Regions from separate parts of the Mesobacillus thioparans genome, predicted to be linked through region 1. Evidence: riboswitches for the same ligand, from Rfam matches in the RefSeq annotation. Region 1 holds a riboswitch; each other region holds the start of a gene.
The links. A riboswitch is a leader RNA that binds a small molecule or an ion and turns the genes downstream of it on or off. The one in region 1 is predicted to bind preQ1.
Positions count from the first base shown of each region.

Region 2: it holds a riboswitch for preQ1, as region 1 does, so the genes downstream of both, queF (preQ(1) synthase) here and ACNAZ4_RS10060 (QueT transporter family protein) in region 1, are expected to answer to the same signal.
Region 3: it holds a riboswitch for preQ1, as region 1 does, so the genes downstream of both, queC (7-cyano-7-deazaguanine synthase QueC) here and ACNAZ4_RS10060 (QueT transporter family protein) in region 1, are expected to answer to the same signal.

Region 1 is NZ_CBCSFH010000005.1:2,956-9,927, reverse strand. Features, by position in the region: gene ACNAZ4_RS10075 (efflux RND transporter permease subunit) at 1-2,883, opposite strand, end outside; gene ACNAZ4_RS10070 (hypothetical protein) at 3,281-3,439, shown strand; gene ACNAZ4_RS10065 (PAS domain-containing protein) at 3,414-3,725, shown strand; gene ACNAZ4_RS10060 (QueT transporter family protein) at 3,974-4,459, opposite strand; PreQ1 riboswitch class I at 4,465-4,509, opposite strand; gene ACNAZ4_RS10055 (pirin family protein) at 4,703-5,548, shown strand; gene ACNAZ4_RS10050 (sporulation protein) at 6,323-6,715, shown strand; gene ACNAZ4_RS10045 (serine/threonine-protein kinase) at 6,770-6,972, shown strand, end outside.
Region 2 is NZ_CBCSFH010000009.1:46,224-53,195, reverse strand. Features, by position in the region: gene ald (alanine dehydrogenase) at 1-439, shown strand, start outside; gene ACNAZ4_RS15055 (manganese-dependent inorganic pyrophosphatase) at 599-1,528, shown strand; gene ACNAZ4_RS15050 (AmiS/UreI family transporter) at 1,596-2,210, opposite strand; gene ACNAZ4_RS15045 (cytidine deaminase) at 2,348-2,770, opposite strand; gene deoC (deoxyribose-phosphate aldolase) at 2,807-3,481, opposite strand; PreQ1 riboswitch class I at 3,939-3,985, shown strand; gene queF (preQ(1) synthase) at 4,079-4,576, shown strand; gene ACNAZ4_RS15030 (M24 family metallopeptidase) at 4,824-5,921, opposite strand; gene ACNAZ4_RS15025 (metal-dependent hydrolase) at 6,130-6,810, shown strand; gene ACNAZ4_RS15020 (hypothetical protein) at 6,913-6,972, shown strand, end outside.
Region 3 is NZ_CBCSFH010000012.1:38,020-44,991, reverse strand. Features, by position in the region: gene ACNAZ4_RS17840 (cyclic-phosphate processing receiver domain-containing protein) at 1-21, opposite strand, end outside; gene ACNAZ4_RS17835 (class I SAM-dependent methyltransferase) at 1,156-1,755, shown strand; gene ACNAZ4_RS17830 (PaaI family thioesterase) at 1,882-2,349, shown strand; gene ACNAZ4_RS17825 (hypothetical protein) at 2,395-2,904, opposite strand; gene ACNAZ4_RS17820 (nucleotidyltransferase domain-containing protein) at 3,089-3,760, shown strand; gene ACNAZ4_RS17815 (hypothetical protein) at 3,882-4,181, opposite strand; gene ACNAZ4_RS17810 (hypothetical protein) at 4,440-4,814, shown strand; PreQ1 riboswitch class I at 4,888-4,930, shown strand; gene queC (7-cyano-7-deazaguanine synthase QueC) at 4,984-5,640, shown strand; gene queD (6-carboxytetrahydropterin synthase QueD) at 5,640-6,116, shown strand; gene queE (7-carboxy-7-deazaguanine synthase QueE) at 6,109-6,837, shown strand; gene ACNAZ4_RS17790 (VUT family protein) at 6,858-6,972, shown strand, end outside.

The DNA of each region.
Region 1 (6,972 bases):
GTAGTTTCCAGATTCTCCTGTTGCCAGGGCTAATGGGAGCATGCCGCCAATAGTTGTCAGTGTCGTCATTAAAATAGGGCGGATGCGGTTTTTGCCTGCCTCGACGAGCGCTTCCTGGACAGTATAACCTTCGCTTCGCAGCTGGTTGGTACGGTCGATCAGTAAAATCGCGTTATTCAGGACAATTCCGATCAGCATGATGATTCCCATGCCTGACATGACACTCAGTTCACGCTGGGTCAGGAACAATCCAAGGATTACGCCGACGATCGTCATTGGAATGACCGACATCACGATCAGCGGATGGCCGAGGTGATTGAACTGGACGGCCATGACCAGATAGACAAGGAAGATGGAAATCGCCAAAATCAAAATCATGTCCTGGATCATTTCCTGCTGCTGCTGGAGGTCTGCTGCAGGAGTGATGCTGTAACCAGCTGGCACATCATAGCGGTCCATCAGTTTCTGGACATCACGGTTGATGGCCCCAAGGTCCTTGCCCTCAATATCAGCAGAGATGGAAATGAAGCGGTCCCCGTCTTTATGCTTGATCTCGTTTGGATTTTCCTCACTTTTTAATGAAATGAAGTTTGACAGCTTTTTCTCGCCAGCTGGAGTTGGCACATTCAGGTCAAGCAAAGCTGACTTAGTGGCTGTTTCTTCATCCCATTTCAGTTTCAGAGGAATATTTTCATCATTAATTTTCATTTCACCAATTGGCATTTGCATTAAGGACTGTTCGATGTATTGCTTGATTTGCAGCTGGGATAATCCAGCTTCTTCAATTTCGGTTTCCTTCAGCTGGACAATCTGTTCCACAGATGTGCGTTCAATCGAATTCTCAATCCCGACAATTCCGTCGATTTCAGCCAGCTCTTTTGTAAAACCATCGGCAATTTTCTGGAGCTCCTCAAAACTTTCCCCGGAAATGTTGATTTGGACAGGGGATCCGCCTCCAGCTGACATGGCAGCCTGAGCTCCCTTGACTGGAACCGTCTTTTCTAGATTCCTCAGTGACTTAAGAATCTCTTCATTCACTTCTTTTTGGTCCCGGGTAATATCATCGCCTTTTGTCATGTTGATGATGGTATACATCATGGTCCCTGAATCCATCACATAATTTGTCTCGACATCCTTGATGCCTTCGAGGGCTTTATTCATTTCGGTAACGATTTCCTGCTTTTCTTCGAGACTCAAACCTGGTTCAACTGGGACCATGATTTCAGCATAACGATTCAGCATATCCGGCATGATCGTCATCGGAATTTTCGTCACCAGCATCATCGATCCCGCAAGCATGAGGAAGAACAGGCCGATGATGGCAAAACTGTGGCGCTTTTTCCCGATGGTCCATGAGATTACACTGCTGTAGGAACGAAGGAGCGGACCATCCTTCTTCACTTTTTCTTTCTTTTTCAGCTTTAAAAACTTCTCTGATAAAGATGGGATCAGTGTGAAGGAAACGATGACCGAGCTGATCAGCGTAATCGCGACAACGACTGAAAGAATGATCATGAATGAGCCCATCTCACCGCCTAAAAGGCCGATTGGGAGGAATACGACAATGGTCGTCAGCATCGATGCAAGTACTGCTGTAGCGACTTCTTTTGTCCCTTCAATGACTGCATCCATGTTCTTCAGGCCAAGTTCTTTTTTACGATAGATGGATTCCAGGATTACGATGGATGAGTCTACCATCATGCCGATCCCTAATCCGAGCCCGATCAGCGTCAGGATATTGAAGCTGTATCCGAACATCCACATGGCAGCGAAGGTAAGCAGTACCGATGTTGGAATGGAAAGTCCGACAATCATAGTGGCACGGATGTTCCTCAAAAAAAGCATTAGGATGGCAACTGCAATAGCAGCACCGATTAATATATTGCCTGTGACCCCATCGATGGAGTCTTTCACATAATCCGCCTGGGCAACCATCTCATTCAGTTCAAGCCCGCCGGTGATCAAGCCTTCTTCGCGGATTTTCTTGATTTCCTTGCGAACAGCATCTGCCATTTCAATCTGTGTCGCATCAGCAACCCGGCCAACCTGGACAAAGATGAAATCTTTCGAACCGTTTTTCCAGACAAGAGAGGCGTTTTCCAGCGGCTGTACCGAAATATCAGCCACCTCGGAAAGCTTGATATTGCCATTAGATGTAGCTAAATGAAGACTCTTGATTTTTTCGACTGATTCAAGCTGGGTGTTCCACCTCAAAGAGGGTGAGTTCGTTTCGTTTTTCAGCTGGCCTAGAGTGGCTTCCGTGTTTGCCTGCTGGATCGCGCCAATTACCTGTGCTGCATCCAGTCCTTTTTTCGTGAGTTCTTCCCTTTTAAGTTTTACAGTCACTTCTTTTTCCAGGCTGCCTGAAAGCGATACATCACGGACTTCCGGAAGAGCTTCTAACCGTGGTTCCAGGATGTTCTTTGCGAAAGCAGTCATTTTCTCCATATCAGGACCGGATACATCCATGAAGAAATCGTATGCCTGGCTTGTGCCGTATTGGGCAGCCGTTACATCTTTGACACCAGTCAGTTCGGAGGTTGCGTTGTTAACGACCGATTCTACTTCCTTGAAAACCTCATCGCCTTTTCCGCGTTCAATCGTCATTTGCATTGAGCTTCTGCCGATATTGCTGGTCGATTCGATTTTCTCGACACCTTCAATACCAAGGATCTTTTTTTCGAGCGGGGTGGTGATGTTTCTTTCTACTTCGATTGCCGGCATCTCACCCGCGTTGATTTCCACATATGCTCCATCCATCTGGATCGATGGCAGCAGCTCTTTATCCAGTTTCAAAACTGAAAAGCTGCCAATCAATAAAACTAACACGACCATCAAACTGACTAGAATCTTTCTTTGGACAATAAACTTCAATAATCCCATAAAATCCTCCCTAATATTATCTTAAAATAAGATTGTAAAAAATTTCTATTTTATACACCCAAAAACAGATTATACACATATTTATAGGAAAAAATAACTATAATTTTGTAAGAATATAAATATTTCTCCTTATAAATACATGCTCTGGTAATCACAGTGCTTTAATAGAAATCTTCTCTGTAATATTTCCATTTTATCCCTTGGATGCAAAAGTCATAATGAGCCAGAGACAGATTTTCATATAGGGCTCAGGGCTGATTCGAAATAGACAGGGAGGTGGATGGTTCATAGGAAAAAAAAAGGATTCAACATTTAAATATATTTCTATACCGTGACTTATGATAAAATCCATAATATGGGAAGTGAGACCAAGTACAAACAACGGATGGATGGATGAATGGAGTTCATTTTAGGAGCAGCTGCTGGCTTGGCTATAGGTTTCCTTCTGCGTTCAAAGGCGGAAATTTCGAAACAAGATGAGGGACTGGACGAGATACAGCGGATTGCCATACTAGTCGAGAATTCAACGGATGTCATTTTGCTATTACCAGGTTGAGCCGGAATTTAAATTCAAGTATATAAGTCCGTCTCTGGACACATATCTGGGATTAGGGGTTGTTGAGGCGGCGATGGATAATCCGTATGACTGCTTCGAACGATCTCATCCGGATGATGTGGAGCAGCTGCATGATAAAGTGACTGGCAAGCTTGATTATTCCCAGCCAATTCTTCAGCACTGGAGCGGCCCAGGAGGAGAATACCTCTGGTTTGAAGAATACGCTAGCCCGGTTTACCACGATGGCCAGCTGATCGCCGTCCAGGGGAATTCGATCCTCGATTGACCTGTATAATAAGCAAAACCGAAATAGCCCAATTGGCTTATCGATTGGTTATGCATGCACTAGTGCATCTGCGGGCAGGATGGAAGAGATGATGGCGATGGCTGATGCGAGAATGTATAAGGAAAAAAGACGAAAAAAAGAGTTTGTACATATATAGACAGCAGGTCAGTGCAAAGGATAACTAAAAGGAAAGAATGGACTGCATCCATATAAAAACCGCATGGATTGAACCCATGCGGTTTGTTCGGTTATACTAATTTTCCCAGGTTGACGCGCTTATGGATGGCAAGCATCACAGGAATGCCGACAGCCATTACGGTGAATTCACCTGCGGCTGTTGTCAGCCATGTGAACCAGAACGGCATCTGGAAAGCGAGATTCAATTCAAGCGCAATCAGGAACATCGTGAAGGTGAACACCAATGTATTCACAATCATCCGGCCGATGATATTTTTGATATATTTAGCAGTGAAAATCGTAATCAATAAAGAAATCACTGACTGGCCAACGCCAAACACAAGGTCATAGGCGATCAACGGGGAAAAAAGCAGGTTAGTTAGAAACACACCTAATACAATTCCGAAGAAATACTTTCTGTTAAAAACAATCAGGTGGTTGAACATTTCCGATACGCGGAATTGTACATTCGTAAAGCCGAATGGCTGGATGACAGCAGAAACGGCGATATACAACGCAGCCAGAATCCCGTTTCGGACAATCGTTCTCGTATTCATTTTCATCTCTCCTAGTTTTTTTACGTGGGATGGTTACGAACCACGATATTTAAAAGCCAATTGTATATTATATAGGATGAAAAACCTTCTCACAATAGAATTTTTCTAGAATACTAGTTTGAGACTTGTGCTAAGGTAAGGATAGAATTATCTCGATTTAAAGTATCTTTGTTTTAAAATATTTCATTGGGTTGGTATAATTTAATGAAACTGGGAAGGTAAACTGCAAAGGGGTTGTTAGTCGTGTTTAAAAGAGATATAAAGAAGCATTGGACCGTTCAATATGAAGAGAGGGGCATGCCGCATGTGCAGGCAGGGCTCGTGCTGAACCCGCAGGACTGGCGGGAATTGGATCCGTTCATTCTAATGGCGGAGGACTGGTTCAAGCGCGGAACCTTTTCTGATCATCCACATCGCGGCTTCCAGACGATTACGTATGTCATCGACGGAAGACTGGAACATATCGACAATCATGGAGGCCACAGCATTCTTGAAGCTGGGGACATCCAGTACATGAACGCCGGCAGCGGAGCAAGACATGCTGAAGAGGCGGTGGATCAAGATATTGCCCATACACTGCAATTATGGCTGAATTTGCCAGGAGAGCTGAAGGGGACCACCACCTCCTATCAGAATGTTTATACCGAAGAGGCGCCTGTTGTTGCATTCGAGGGTGGCACGCTAAAGGTTTACTCAGGAGAAACAGCCGATGTAAAGGGACCGCTGGAACCATTGGTGCCTTTTGCTTTATCTGAAATTCGCCTGACAGAGGGTGCAGAGTTCACCTATGAACTGCCAGAAGGACATAATGCTTTCCTGTATATTCTTTCAGGTGATCTGATAGCTGGTGAAAGCGAGGTCAACCTAAAAAAATCCTCAGCAGCAATCTTGACCTTCAATGATGGCGGGGAGGGCTTAAGCGGGTTGACTTTGAAAGCGAATAAGCGCTCAAGAGTTTTGGTCTACTCCGGCAAGCCAATCAAAGAGGAAGTCGTTGCCTCCGGCCCATTCGTCATGAATTCAATGGAGGAAATCCGCCAGGCATACCGCGATTACCAGGAAGGCAAATTCGGCGTGGAGGCGAAGTGAGTTTGACAGGAGGAAGATCCGTTTTCCGTCTGATATCTTTTGACGGCAGCCCGATTTGTCGTGTATCATGAAGACATACAAATGAATAGTTCTCCTAAAGGGGAGTAGCTTTTACAACAGAGTCGTCATTACGGAGGTCACTCCCGGCTTTGTTGGCAACAATCGTTGTTAGCAAGACCTTTGCCAAACATGGTGAAGGTCTTTTATTGTTTTATTACCTTCACCAAATCAGGTGAAGGTTTTTTTATTGGTTTTTTGGTTGAGCTAAAGCGATTCCGTCTTATATGTGCCCGAAAAGCCGCCGAGTGGAAGAGTTCGGTCACATAAAGAGGGAATATGTGCCCGAAAAAGTGCCGACGGGAAGAGTTCGGTCACATAAAGAAGGAATATGTGCCCGAAAAAGCACCAACGGGAAGAGTTCGGTCACATAAAGAAGGAATATGTGCCCGTAAAAGCACCAACGGGAAGAGTTCGGTCACATAAAGAGGGAATATGTGCCCGAAAAAGTGCCGCGGGAAGAGTTCGGTCACATAAAAAGGGAATATGTGACCGAAAAAGCACCAATGGGAAAAGTTCGGTCACATAAGGTAGTAGAGGCGAAAAATTTTGATGATAGGAACCTTTTTATAAAGCATCTGGACGCAATTGCTGTCTTTTAACATAAAGTGAAATATCGGAGTGTAATTGTATTGGAGTGAATATCCAGGCAGCCAGTTGATCAGAACTGAGTCAACGCACGATGAATCAAAAAAGTTACCAATAGGGAGGAACAGAATGTTATTAAGAAAGTATATGTCACTGTTTGGAGTAGGATCCGCCCAGATTGATCTGGTTTTGAAGAAGGATGTCCTAACCCCGGGCGATCCTGTGCATGGGAAGTTTTTGATCAAGGGCGGGACGGTTGCCCAGGAACTGCAGCAAATTGAATGCGGTCTTGTCATGGTGGATTTGAAGACAGAACAAGAAGCTGTATTGGATAAAATATTTATCGATGTAAAGACGAGAATCCAACCTGACGGGGATGATGAGGTTCCATTCACATTCCAGCTCCCAACAGATGTTCCCCTCTCGAATAAGCATATTTCTTATCACTTCAAGACAAAGCTCGTTTTCAAGCAGGGAATAGAAAGCTGGGATGAAGATATGATTAAGGTTGTGAAAAAATGAACGGAAACACGGGAATTCAGGACAACACAGGATTTTAAGGAAGGAGCAGAAAGAATGAACCAATACGAATATCTTGCAAATAGTGTTGTTTATTTAGTGCGGGGATCAAAAACAGTTTTGGTTCATAAGGACCCAAGACTTAAGCTGATCGGGGAGGGTCGAAGTGCTTTCGCATTCTTGATCAGCGGAACGGACTTGGTCTTGAAGGTTTTCTTTCCGGAGTTCCACAGAGTTGCGGCAGAAGAGGCAGCAGTGTA
Region 2 (6,972 bases), on a different contig from region 1:
AAAAGCATCTGACCTTGTGATCGGCGCTGTATTGATTCCGGGTGCGAAGGCTCCTAAGCTTGTGACTGAAGAAATGATCCAGGCTATGAACCCAGGCTCAGTCGTTGTCGATATCGCAATCGACCAGGGCGGAATTTTCGAAACAACTGACAGAATCACGACTCACGATAACCCAACTTATGAAAAGCATGGGGTTGTGCACTACGCAGTTGCCAATATGCCGGGTGCAGTTCCACGTACAAGCACAATCGCGCTGACAAACGTAACAGTGCCTTATGCTGTGCAGATTGCGAACAAAGGGTACAAGCAGGCTTGCCTGGACAATGAAGCTTTGCTGAAGGGGATCAACACGCTTAATGGCTACGTAACTTACCAGGCTGTTGCTGAAGCGCATAACCTTGTATACTCTGAAACAAAAACATTATTGGAGCAAATCTAAATGAAACCAGATCCGGGACTGACATTCCGGATCTTTTTATATGATCATATTTGGGACAAAGCTGTTTAAAATCTTTCCATTTTAGCGTATATTATTTATTGGATATACGGGTTCTCTAGAAGAATGTCCGTGATAAATTGTAACCTGAGGAGTGTCATGATGGAAAAAGTACTTGTTTTTGGCCATAAAAATCCTGATACAGATACAATCTGCTCTGCGATCGCATATGCAAACTTAAAGCAAAAGCTTGGTTTCGATGCTGAAGCAGTCCGCCTGGGCCAGGTGAATGGGGAAACTCAATATGCATTAGATTACTTCAAGGCTGAAGCACCTCGCCTTGCTGGCAGAGTTTCTGAAGAAGTGGACAAGGTCATCCTTGTCGACCATAACGAACGTCAGCAAAGTGCGGAAGATATTGCTGATGTACAGATCATGGAAGTTATTGACCACCACCGTGTGGCCAATTTCGAAACAAGCGATCCACTTTATTTCCGTGTTGAGCCTGTTGGCTGCACAGCGACGATCCTGAACAAGATGTACAAGGAAAACAATATTGAAATCGACAAGGACATTGCCGGATTGATGCTGTCTGCGATAATTTCTGATTCCTTGCTGTTCAAATCACCAACCTGCACAGACCAGGACGTGGCAGCTGCACGTGAACTGGCTGAAATTGCTGGGGTCGATGCAGATGAATACGGCCTCGAAATGCTGAAGGCGGGCGCTGACCTTAGCAGCAAAACGATCGAAGAGCTCATTTCCCTTGATGCAAAAGAATTCCAAATGGGTGAGTCCAAGGTTGAAATCGCCCAGGTGAACACAGTGGACGTCAACGATGTTCTCGCACGCAAGGTTGAGCTTGAAGATGCATTGAACAAGAAAGTGACTGAGAAGGAGCTTGGTTTATTCTTGCTGGTCATCACGGATATTTTAACGAATGATTCTGCAGCACTTGCTATTGGTGAAAAAGCTTCAGCAGTCGAAGAAGCTTTCAATGTTACACTTGCTGACAACACAGCGACACTCAAAGGCGTCGTTTCCCGCAAAAAACAAGTCGTTCCAGTACTGACAAACGTACTGGCTAAATAATTGCCATCAAAAGAAAACCGTCCTTGCCAATTCGGCAGGACGGTTTTTGCTTTTTTTGGGTTCAATATTAAGCGAATCTCTCGTATCTTGCAGATTCTTTCTTCAGCTTGATGGTGATATAGGCAAAATAGACAAAAGCAGCAATCGAGAAGTACACCCATGCCTGCGCTACCTGATCGGTCTTCCATAGGCCAGTCATCGACAGCAATGCCGGAAAGGTCAGTGTCAGCCATGATTGGACCATCGCTACCTTGCCGATATAAACATCGATTTTCTTGTTCATACTCATCGACAGGAAGAACAGGAACCAGAGATAGGCCCACATCAGCCATGTAAGGGTATTGACGATGTCCTCGAAATGGATGTAGGCAACGAATGCATAAATAAGGGCTATGACAGCCACCCAAAGAGAGTACCACCCAAGTCCGCTGCCATCAAGGTCCTTCAATAAAGTCATGCCTACATATAAATAAGTGAAGCCGAACAGAAAGATGCTGGCAAGGCTGTAAATCGTCCAGTTGCTTTGGTCAGATGCGATGATTAAATAGAATGGGACGATGACCTGCATGGCCCCGATGAATAAATTGAATACTGCTACACTTTTGGCATTCGCTTTTCCCAGCAGCATAAGGCTGTTCAGGAAAAGTGCAGCACCTGATAATAATAAACCTGCGTCTCCCATGATGTATGCCGCCCTGATGGCAATGGACGGCTCTTTCCTCCTTTTTCAAGCAACGTTTAGATTGAATAAGAAAGAGCAATTCCAATATCCAATTTCCAGGATGAATGGAATTGCCCTTTCTGTTAACTTGTCGCTATTTAAACCATTTTCTTTGACTGGTTGACCTTATCCATATCCTTGGATGTGAAATATCCCGGCAGGATTTCATCAATTGTCGTTTCCTTCACATCACCGTTCATGTTTGACAGGTAGATTTTAGTATCCTCAGTCGCAAATTCTGCAATAACCTGGCGGCAGGCACCGCAAGGAGAAACAGGACCTTCAGTATCAGCGACGACTGCAATCGCCTTGATTTCAGTGTCCCCTTCAGAAACGGCCTTGAAAATGGCGGTTCTTTCGGCACAGTTCGTCAGGCCGAAAGAGGCATTTTCAATATTGCAGCCAAGATAAACATTGTCATTGCTAGTGATGATTGCAGCGCCAACCTGAAACTTAGAATATGGAACGTATGCTGTGCTTCTTGCTTCTATAGCTTTTTCAACAAGCGTCTTTTTATCCATCGTCCATTCCCCATTCCCAAATGATATATTTATTGCTTAGTATGAAGAGTCAGAAGATAATCCGTTGACAATTGCTACACCAGAGCTTGCGCCAATTCTTGTTGCGCCGGCTTCGATCATGTTTTGTGCATCCTCAAGGCTTCTAACGCCGCCTGATGCCTTCACGCCGATTTCAGGGCCAACTGTCTTTCTCATCAATGCGATGTCTTCGACTGTTGCTCCGCCTGTTGAGAATCCAGTGGATGTCTTGACGAAATCCGCTCCTGCACTGACAGAAAGCTTGCAAGCCATTTCTTTTTCCTCATCAGTAAGAAGGCAAGTCTCGATGATGACCTTAGTCAATGCTTTGCCTTTTGCAGCGTCAACAACCGCTTTGATATCTTTTTCAACAAGGTCATACTGCTTGTCCTTCAAAGCGCCGATGTTGATGACCATGTCCACTTCAGTCGCACCATTTTCAATCGCATTTTTCGTTTCAAATGCCTTTGTTTCAGAAGTAGAAGCTCCGAGAGGGAATCCGATGACTGTGCAAACTTTAACACCTTCAGCATCCTTCAAAATTTCAGCAGACGTCTTTACCCATGTAGGGTTAACGCAGACAGAAGCAAATTTATATTCTTTTGCTTCCTCAGCCAATTTTACAATCTCCGCCTCGGTTGCATTCGCTTTAAGCAATGTGTGGTCAATCATTCCTGCTAGATCTTTAGTCATATCATTCATTCCCTTTCTATAAAAAAATATAATGAAACGCTTTCATAATGAAAAAATATATAGCACAAAGTTATTATATGTTACTTACATGAATAATATATCAGGTGGTTGAACAAATGTAAATAACCTTATGAACATATGTAAAAATAAAAACTGGGAATACACCTAATTGTCATAATTCCTTTTGTCTTTGTAAAAGGCTCTTTTCTCAATTTGTTGCATTTGGTTGCAAAATTGGATTGAATGACCTATGTTTCTTCACAAAATTAAAAATATTGATAAAAAAGAGCCTGCACACTTAATTCCGAACTGCAAAATGGCTACTTATTACGTTAAAATCGGCTTTAGGATTTTAACAACAATCTTTACGGAAACAAGAGCCTCGTAAAATTTTCTTTTGACTTTAACAGGACATTTCTTTATAGTGGCAATATAAATTGAATACAAATCCTGCATCGCGGGAGAGGTTCATAGCGGACACCCTCTATAAAAAACTATGGATTTGAATAATTTCAACCATATCCATGAGGATGTGGTTTTTTTAGCAGGGTTTTCGGCCTCGTTTAGCGTTTGCGGACATTAGTGGAGGCTTTAATCATGGCGGGAAGAAAAGATGAAGAAATGAAAGATTTGACGTTGCTTGGAAACCAGGGGACCAAATACTTATTCGAATATAGCCCTGAAATATTGGAAACCTTTGAAAACAAGCATCCATACAGGGATTATTTTGTGAAATTCAATACACCTGAATTTACGAGCCTGTGCCCGATCACAGGTCAGCCGGACTTTGCATCAATCTATATCAGCTATATTCCGGATGAGCTGATGGTCGAAAGCAAATCATTGAAACTGTATCTGTTCAGCTTCAGGAACCACGGTGATTTCCACGAGGATTGCATGAATATCATCATGAATGATCTGATCAAGCTGATGAACCCAAGATATATCGAAGTCTGGGGCAAGTTCACGCCAAGAGGCGGAATTTCGATCGATCCGTACACAAACTACGGTAAGCCAGGAACAAAATACGAGGAAATGGCAAACTACCGGATGATGAATCACGATATGTACCCGGAAAAAGTCGATAATCGTTAAATTAGGAAAGAGCAGCTTCTGCAGCTGCTCTTTTTAATTGAAAAAAAACACCGATATTTTCCAATTCGCTATAAAAAGTAAAAAGTCGCTATATAAAAAAGAAAGTCGCTATAAAAAAGAAAAAGTCGCTATAAAAATCGGATTTCCGCTATAAAAAGTAAAAACTCGCTATAATAATGACAATTCCGTTATCATTACCCAAAACAAACCGCCTGGACTCGGGATCGCAGGCGGTTTTGGCTCTTTTTTACGATACAAATACTAATTCTTTAGGGTATTTCGTTAAAATCTCGATTCCATCCTCGGTAATGACCACATCATCTTCAATTCTTACACCCGCGACGCCTGGTACGTAAATACCGGGTTCGGCAGTGAACACCATTCCTTTTTCCATTTTTAATGGGTTCGTGCTTGTCAATGATGGATATTCGTGGACGCTGACTCCGAGTCCGTGCCCGAGGCGGTGAGGGAAGTTGTCGCCGTATCCCGCTTCTTCAATCACTTTGCGTGCAGCAAGGTCAACCTCTGAACAGGCTACTCCGGCACGAGCTGTATCTAAAGCTTTCAGCTGTGCTTTCAACACTGTGTTGTAGATTTCTTCCTGCTTCTGAGTGATCTCACCGTAAGCAACAGTCCTCGTGATGTCTGAGCAGTAGCCATCCATCACGACGCCAAGGTCGAACAAGACGAGGTCGCCTTTCTTGATCTTTGTCAGTCCTGGTGTGCCATGTGGTGCCGCTGCATTTTTACCAGTAAGGACCATTGTTGAAAACGACATTTCAGTGACGCCTTTTTTCTTCAATTCATACTCGATCGCAGCAAGGACATCCAGCTCGGTTTTGCCTTCCTTGATCTCGCTGACTCCTGTCTCGATTGCAAAATCAGCCAGTTCACAAGCTTTTCTGAGCTTTTGCAATTCTTCTTCAGTCTTCACCATCCGCATCAGGCGGAGTTTTTCCTCTGCTGAAACAAATTCAGCATTGCCTAAAAGCCCGGTCAGTTTTTCATAACGCTCGACATTCAGTTGTTCCTTCTCGATTGCCGTCTTCTTAATTGACGGAACACGCTTCTTCATCGCATTATAGGCAAGTTCCATTGAATCATCTGTGTCGCTGTAGCCGATGATTTCAAGTTCCCATCCGGCATTTTTGGCATTTTCCTTATCCATCGCCGGGCAGATCATGAATGGCTCGGCATCCGGGAACACGGCAACCGCCAGCAATCTTTCGTGTGGGTCGCTTAAAAATCCGCTCAAATAAAATACATTGTCAGGGGATGTAACAAAAGTGACATCGATACCGTTGTCCTTCATCCATCCTGATAACGCAGCCAATCTTTCAGTCATAGATATTCCTCCTCTATGTGTACATCACACTATGAGAGTAGCAATTACCTGGTCAAAAGTAAAACTTTTAACAGCAGATGTTGTTGGGTATAAAGAAAAATGGAAGCAGGAGATCGCCAAAGGGTGTTGAAATAATTTAATGATACGGCTAATTTTGCACTGACTTATTTTTTTGCAAAAAAAGCCCTGAATGAAAGGAGCGATCATTATGAAAGTATCTTATCACGGCCATTCAGTTGTTAAGATTGAAACAAATGGGAAAACGATCTTGATTGATCCATTCATCACAGGAAATGACCTGACCGATCTGAAGGTGGAGGAGGTCAAGCCGGATGTCATCATCCTGACCCATGCACATGGAGACCACCTCGGGGATACAGTGGAACTCGCAAAAAAGCATGATGCCCTGGTAATCGCCAATTTCGAAGTCGCTACATATTTGAGCTGGAAGGGCTTGAACACACATGGCATGTCAATTGGCGGCGCTTATGAATTTGATTTTGGCAAAGTCAAGATGACACAGGCCTTCCATGGAACAGGCATGGTCACCGAAAACAATGAAATTATCTACGGAGGCATGCCAGCGGGAATCTTGTTCATGGCAGAAGGGAATACAGTGTTCCATGCAGGCGACACTGGTCTGTTTTCAGACATGAAGCTGATTGGAGAGAGGCATCCTATTGACCTGGCATTCCTGCCGATTGGCGACAATTTCACGATGGGACCGGAAGATGCGGCACTGGCAGCAGAATTCCTCGGTGCAAAGCAAGTTGTGCCGATCCATTTCAATACGTTCCCGCCTATCAAGCAGGATCCGCATGCATTTGTGAACATGCTGAAGAACAATCAAGGCCGTGTCCTTGAAGCGGGAGAAGTCATCGAATTGTAAAAACGCCGGCTGCACAAAATTTGTGCAGCTTTTTTATTTACCATGCTTTTTTCTGACCCTTAAGCATAGATATGAATTAAGACAACCTATAGGAGGGGAAGAATGAAGAAGAACCGCTATTTATTGTACCTGCTGTTATGCGGCGTCATGCTTTATATAGCA
Region 3 (6,972 bases), on a different contig from region 1:
GAAAACACTTATTTGTTCCATTTCTAGCACTCCTTCCTTAAAGGGGGGGTGACTAAGAAAAGTCGGATAGCCCAAAATTCTTTCTAATATAAAGCATAACACAGATTGCGACACAAATGGACATTGGGGGCTTGGGAAATCCTGCTATATTTAAAAAAATAATTGTTCTTATTTCATTTTATTTGTTATCCGTAATATTCATGTGAAAAACAAATGAATTTTAAAAATTAAACCCCGAATATCGCTATTGTCTGGGTTTAAATCCTGCGGAACGAAAAATCCTTGCGAGCAGACTTGGATTTGCCAAGCTGAAAGGATGAGAGGTTAGGTGCAGCACCCTGATGAACTGTGCGTAAACTTTTTCATCATGGGAACAAGCCAGGGAGACCTTTTTGACAAACCATTGCAATAAACGGAGGCCAGCAGGTTTTGGGCCGCTCGTTGTGCTGAAACGAAAATCTTCTGTTAAGGTGATCAGCCAGGGCATATCGTTAATCCTGCTTATCTTTCTATGAAACTTCTTTGTTAGGTCTTTTTTTGAAAGGCGTTTAGATAATAATCCCCGTAATGCTATAGCCTCCATTGCAGCGAGGCTCATTCCCTGAGCGAAGACTGGATCTACACGGCAAAAGGCATCACCAACAACCAATAAGCCGTTACAAAACCGCGGAGGGACGATTTCGTCATTGGAGGGAAATCAAATGCTCGTAACTCTGATCGGTTATGGTTCGGAAGAAGTTCCTGCTGACAGAGAATCTTTTCTGCGATACTCAAAATCGCTTGATGATGGATGAATCCTCACAGTCCTTATCTTTTTTGATTACAATGACTTCGTCAAAAAACTCCGATAGAACTCTGGCAGTCAGTTTGCCTGCAATGCCATTCCCGACAACCACTGCTCGATTTACTGATTCTTTTTTTATACATTCGTTGCCTCCAGCTATATATGAAGAAAAATAATGTTGATTCATGTTCTTTAAGTTAAACTGTATGTATCTGAATATGATTGCACAATATGGTAATTTTACCTAAAGAGTCAGGGAAATGAAAGAGTTGTAATATGATTGCTGAAAAATGTGGTGTTCGAAAAACAACAATCAAAGTGAAAACATCCTTAATGAATGTGCATTGCCAAGTAGATAGGAGAACAAGCATATGAATGAGCAGCAGTTTGATAGAATGCTGAATGTTAAAACAGCCGGTCAGCAGAAAGGGTTCATGCCATCCTTGCATTACCACAGGTATGAGCCAACACCATACAGGGCGCTTGAATTATTTTTTCAGGAGTATGTTTTGAGCCGTAATGATAGGTTAGTCGACTTTGGCTGTGGAAAGGGACGTTTGAATTTTTATCTAAATCATCATTTCAATACAAATGTCACTGGAATCGAAATGAATGAAATCTTCTATTTCGAAGCGCTTGAAAATAAACAAGACTATCTGAAGAAACATCGGAACAGAGCGGACTCCATCCATTTTCACTGCATTCTGGCAGAGGAGTATGAAATACGACCGGATGAAAATAAATTTTATTTCTTTAATCCCTTTACCGTGCAGATCATGATGAAGGTGGTCAATAATATCTTGTTTTCATTTGAAAGTAAACCAAGGGAAATGGATTTGATTCTATATTTTCCATCAGAAGATTATATTTTTTATTTGGAATCGCAAACACCATTTGAACTTGTAGAGGAATATAAATTGCCTGATCCGAACCCAAACGAGAGAATTTTAGTGTACAGGTTGAACCCTTAAACCAAGTGTTTGGCAAAATGATTGCTTTTGGCTGAATCCTTAATTTTTAAAGGGATTTTACATTAAATAGAGAAAGTATAACTGACTAGGGATTGAGAAGGAGGAAGCAAATTGGAAGACAAACTGATGAACGCGATTCAGGATGAATACCCAGAGGATTTCGCATGGTGTTATGGCTGCGGAAGGATGAACGAACATGGCCATCACTTCAGGACAGGTTGGAGTGATGAACAAACAATCACATTGTACAAACCTAAAAAAGAACATACGGCATTGCCAGGTTTCGTATATGGCGGGTTAGTAGGTTCACTAGTGGATTGCCATGGAACAGGTTCAGCCGCGCTTTATTTACATCGGAAAAACGGACACGAACCAGGAGATGGGGCAGAACCTCCAAGGTTTGTAACGGCTTCACTGCATGTGGATTTCCTTAAGCCGACTCCCCATGGGATTGAACTGAAAGCAATTGGAACTGTTCATGAGATCCACCCTAAGAAATATCGTGTTGAAACCGAAGTATATGCTGGGGAAACACTTTGCGCAAGAGGAGAAGTAGTGGCTGTTGTCATGCCTGATACATTTTTAGGAAAATAACAATGAAAAAATTAAGACCCTGAAATATCCAGGGTCTTAAATTTATTATTTTACTGGTTCAAGCAAATTTGTCGGCAGATAACCCTCTTCACCTGAATCCTTCATTTTTACCTTGATTCTCCTGATTTCTCTCTCCATGATTTCTGCTTCACTGCCTTGCTGGATTTCCTTGACATCTTCTTCTTTTACGATCTTGTCCACTCCTTCTGCATCATTCATTTCAATCAAATTATAAAGTTCATCATAAGCTTCTTCAGAAAGGGCTAAATAGGCATCTTTTTGGACAGTGGCCGTATCACCGGGTTGCAGGGTGTTATCCTTCACTTCCTGTTCACTTTCCTTGTAGGTATCCTTCATGTTCTGGATGATGCCAGGTGTTGCTTCTTTTACTTTTTCTACGACTTCTTTTGACTTTTCCTCGGTTGCTTCCGTGGCATTTTTTGTTTCTTCTTCTAATTGTTTCGCTCCCTGTTTTGCATCATCATTGCTGCATCCTGAAATCAGGATAACTGCTAATCCAGCAGGCAGCATCCATTTTGTTAATGAAATAGCCATAATTAAAATCCTCCTGATCCCACTATTAATATATTGTAGGATACCACTGGGTTAACTAGTTAAAACATTCATAAAAGTGTCGACGAATTCCGAATTTTAGATATAATACCGTTATACTTTATTTTACGAGGGGGGGATTGTTATCAAAGGGAAAAAGGAACCTTCTCCGGTTGCTGCAGCGAAGATGTTTGTTGAGGAACGTTTTCCTGATTGTGACGCAGCGCTTCTGGCAGGGAGTGTAATCAGGGGGGAAGCAACTGAAACCTCCGATTTGGATATAGTGGTCTTTAAGAAAGACATTCCCTCTGCTTATAGAGAGTCACTGATATTTTGTGGATGGCCGGTTGAAGTATTTGTCCACAATCTACATACTTGCAGACAGTTTTTCAAAAGCGATGTTGGCAGAGCGAGACCCAGTTTGCCAAGAATGGTTGCTGAGGGGGTGGTCATCAGGAATAGTGATTTCCTGGCAGATATAATGGATGAAGCGAAAAGTATCATTGAAGAAGGTCCTGCTGAATGGACGCAAAAAGAGATCGAGTTCAAAAGATATTTCATCACTGATACTCTGGATGATTTCATCGGATCAAATAATAAGGCGGAGGAAATCTTCATTGCCAATGAATTGGCTGACCAGCTTCATGAATTTGTTTTAAGGACCAACAAACGATGGATTGGCAAATCAAAATGGGTCGTGAGGGAATTAACGAGATTTGATCCTGAATTTGCTGGTAGATTTATTGGAGCGTTCGAAGCCTATTACAAAACGGGAACCAAGCAAACGGTCATAAAATTGGCGGAGGAAGTTTTAGAGGAATATGGTGGCAGATTGTTTGACGGTTTTTCTATTAAATGAAACAGCAGCCAAGAAATTGGCTGCTGTTGATTGCTAATTCTCAGCCTTATTAAAGGAGTAAATAGAAAAGCTGTTCAGAATCCATCGTTATTAAAGAACAAGCTTTTCGAAAACCTGGAATTTAAGCTTTGTAAATCCTGAAGGCTGCCAGGCAAAAACAGCTGATGATGACGATCTCAATCATGAGAAGGAACAAAATCTCTTCAGAAGCGGCAATACCTGCCATTGGCGCCATGATTCCCATGATCACACCGATTAGATATCCGGTCAATATTGTTTTGTAGTTAAATAGATTGCCAAACAGAATCCCTGATAAACCTCCAATAATCACCGAAAGCAAAGCGGCCTCAAGGAAGAGTGACGGATATAAATTGATAAAAATCAGCCCTGTTCCCAGCGCTAATCCGGCGGGTGCCCCCATTGTAATATTCCTGGCCAGGTGAAAATCAATACGCGTTCTTCGATTGTACAAATAAATATATAGAACATATGCAGATAAAAAATTTAATGGGTAAAAAATCACAATCCACTCCGGCAAGATTCATCACCTCTACATTCACTGTATTCATGTACGGAGAGGAGGTGCTAACAATTAGAATGATGCCAAGTCGATTGTTCTTAACACTATAAAAAATTATCATTAAGGCAATGATCAGTTGAAACTGAAAGGATGTTCTTTATGGATGAAATAGTTAAAAAACTGCGATTTAAAGAAGGCAATGCATTAGTATTGAATGCACCTGATGGATTCCGCTTAGGGGTGGAAGGGGAACAGCAGAATGATAAAAATGAGTTCTTACTATTATTTGTGAACAATAGTGATGAAATAAGAAGCTGGTTGCCAAAAGCATTGGAAGCTTTGAAGGAAGATGCAGTTTTCTGGATTGCCTTCCCGAAGAAGAGTTCGAAAGTTCAAACTGATATCAACCGTGACTCACTTTTTGCGCTCGTAAGTGAACGATCTAACTATAGAGCAGTCAGCAATGTTTCCATCGATCAAAAGTGGTCAGCTCTCCGATTCCGGCAAGAGCACCTGGTAAAAACGAAAAAATGATGGAATAAATTAAGCTTTCCTTTTATAAAATGTGTGATAAAATGAATAAGTCAAAATTACATATTCCGTCTTTACGGAAGAGGTTCTAGCTACCCTCTCAAAAAAACTAAGGGAAAACAGTACTGCTGTCTTAGTGGTACTGTTTTTTCGTTGTAAAGGAGAATTTTTCATGAAAAACGAGAAAGCTGTTGTCGTTTTCAGTGGCGGGCAGGATAGTACAACATGCCTGTTTTGGGCTCTAAAGGAATTTAAAGAAGTTGAAGCAGTAACATTTGATTACAACCAGCGTCACAGGACAGAAATCGACTGTGCAAAGGACATTGCAGCTGAGCTTGGAATCAAGCATCATATCCTCGATATGGGCCTGCTGAACCAATTAGCACCAAACGCATTGACCCGGAACGAAATTGAAGTGAAAGATGGAGAGGACGGGGAGTTGCCATCCACGTTTGTTCCAGGAAGGAACTTATTGTTTTTATCATTTGCTGGAGTTCTGGCGAGACAAGTCAACGCAAAACACATCGTAACCGGTGTTTGTGAAACGGACTTCAGCGGCTACCCTGATTGCCGGGATGTTTTCATAAAATCCTTGAACGTTACTCTTAATCTTTCAATGGACGAAAACTTTGTCATCCATACCCCTCTTATGTGGCTGAATAAAGCAGAAACCTGGAAGCTGGCCGATGAGCTAGATGCCTTAGAATTTGTGAGGACGAAGACATTGACATGCTATAACGGCATCATAGCGGACGGTTGTGGCATTTGCCCAGCCTGCAAGTTACGCAAAAAAGGTCTTGACGAGTTCCTGGAAGGAGCTGAGTCATGATGTACGATTTCCGTATTGTCGACCAGCTTCAAAAAATAGATGAAGATATTAAGAGAGAGCAGTTAAAATATCACTCAAAACGTGTCCTTGTCAGCAAGGAATTCACCTTTGATGCCGCCCATCATCTTCATGAATATGAAGGGAAATGCAAAAATCTGCACGGACATACGTATAGAGTCATTTTCGGTCTGAGTGGTTTTGTTGATGCCCGTGGCCTTATGATTGATTTCGGAGATATAAAGGATATTTGGAAGTCAGAAATAGAGATATACCTTGACCACAGATATTTGAATGAAACGTTGCCACCGATGAATACGACGGCTGAAAATATGGTTGTCTGGATTTATGAACATATGGCTGAAGCCGTTGCAAACAGAAAACACTTATATGACGGAGTAAGAGTTGAATTCGTCAGACTCTATGAAACTTCTACAAGCTATGCAGAAGCAAGACGGGAGTGGATGGAGATTGAGTAAGATTCCCGTAATGGAAATTTTCGGGCCGACCATCCAGGGTGAGGGAATGGTTGTTGGCCAAAAGACAATGTTTGTTCGTACCGCAGGGTGTGACTATTCATGTGCCTGGTGTGATTCAGCATTTACATGGGATGGGTCCGGAAAAGATTTAATCAGGCAAATGGATGCAACGGAAATTTGGAATGAGCTGACATCATTAGGAGGAGTGGGGTTTTCATATATTACGATTTCAGGAGGTAATCCAGCATTACTGAAAAACATGTCGAGTCTTGTTCATTTGCTTAAGGAAAAAAATATCAAGATATGCCTGGAAACCCAGGGTAGCAAGTGGCAGGATTGGTTCCTGGATATTCATGCGCTGACCCTGTCGCCAAAACCGCCTAGTTCAGGGATGGAAACTGATTTTCAAGTCCTGGATAAAATTGTCGATCGATTGGCTGAAGCAGGCGCAATACAGAATGGAAGCCTGAAGATTGTTATTTTTGATGATAGTGATTATGAATACGCCAAAATGGTCCATAAACGATATCCTGCACTGACTTTTTTTCTACAGGTTGGGAATGACGATATTGTTACCGAAAACCGTCAGAAGCTCATGGTTTCCTTGGTTGATAAGTATGAATCGCTGGTTGAAAAAGTGATGATTGATAACGAAATGAAGAATGTAAGAGTTCTTCCGCAGCTTCATGTGTATATTTGGGGAAATAAAAGAGGGGTTTAAAAAAACAGGGGGGTATCACTATGAGAATCTTTCTATATTTGATTTCAATTGTAACGGCCAACGTGATAACAGCTGCACTTGCACCACTTCAGTTTGGTATGTTCATTGTGCCGATGGGGACTTTATTGATAGGAG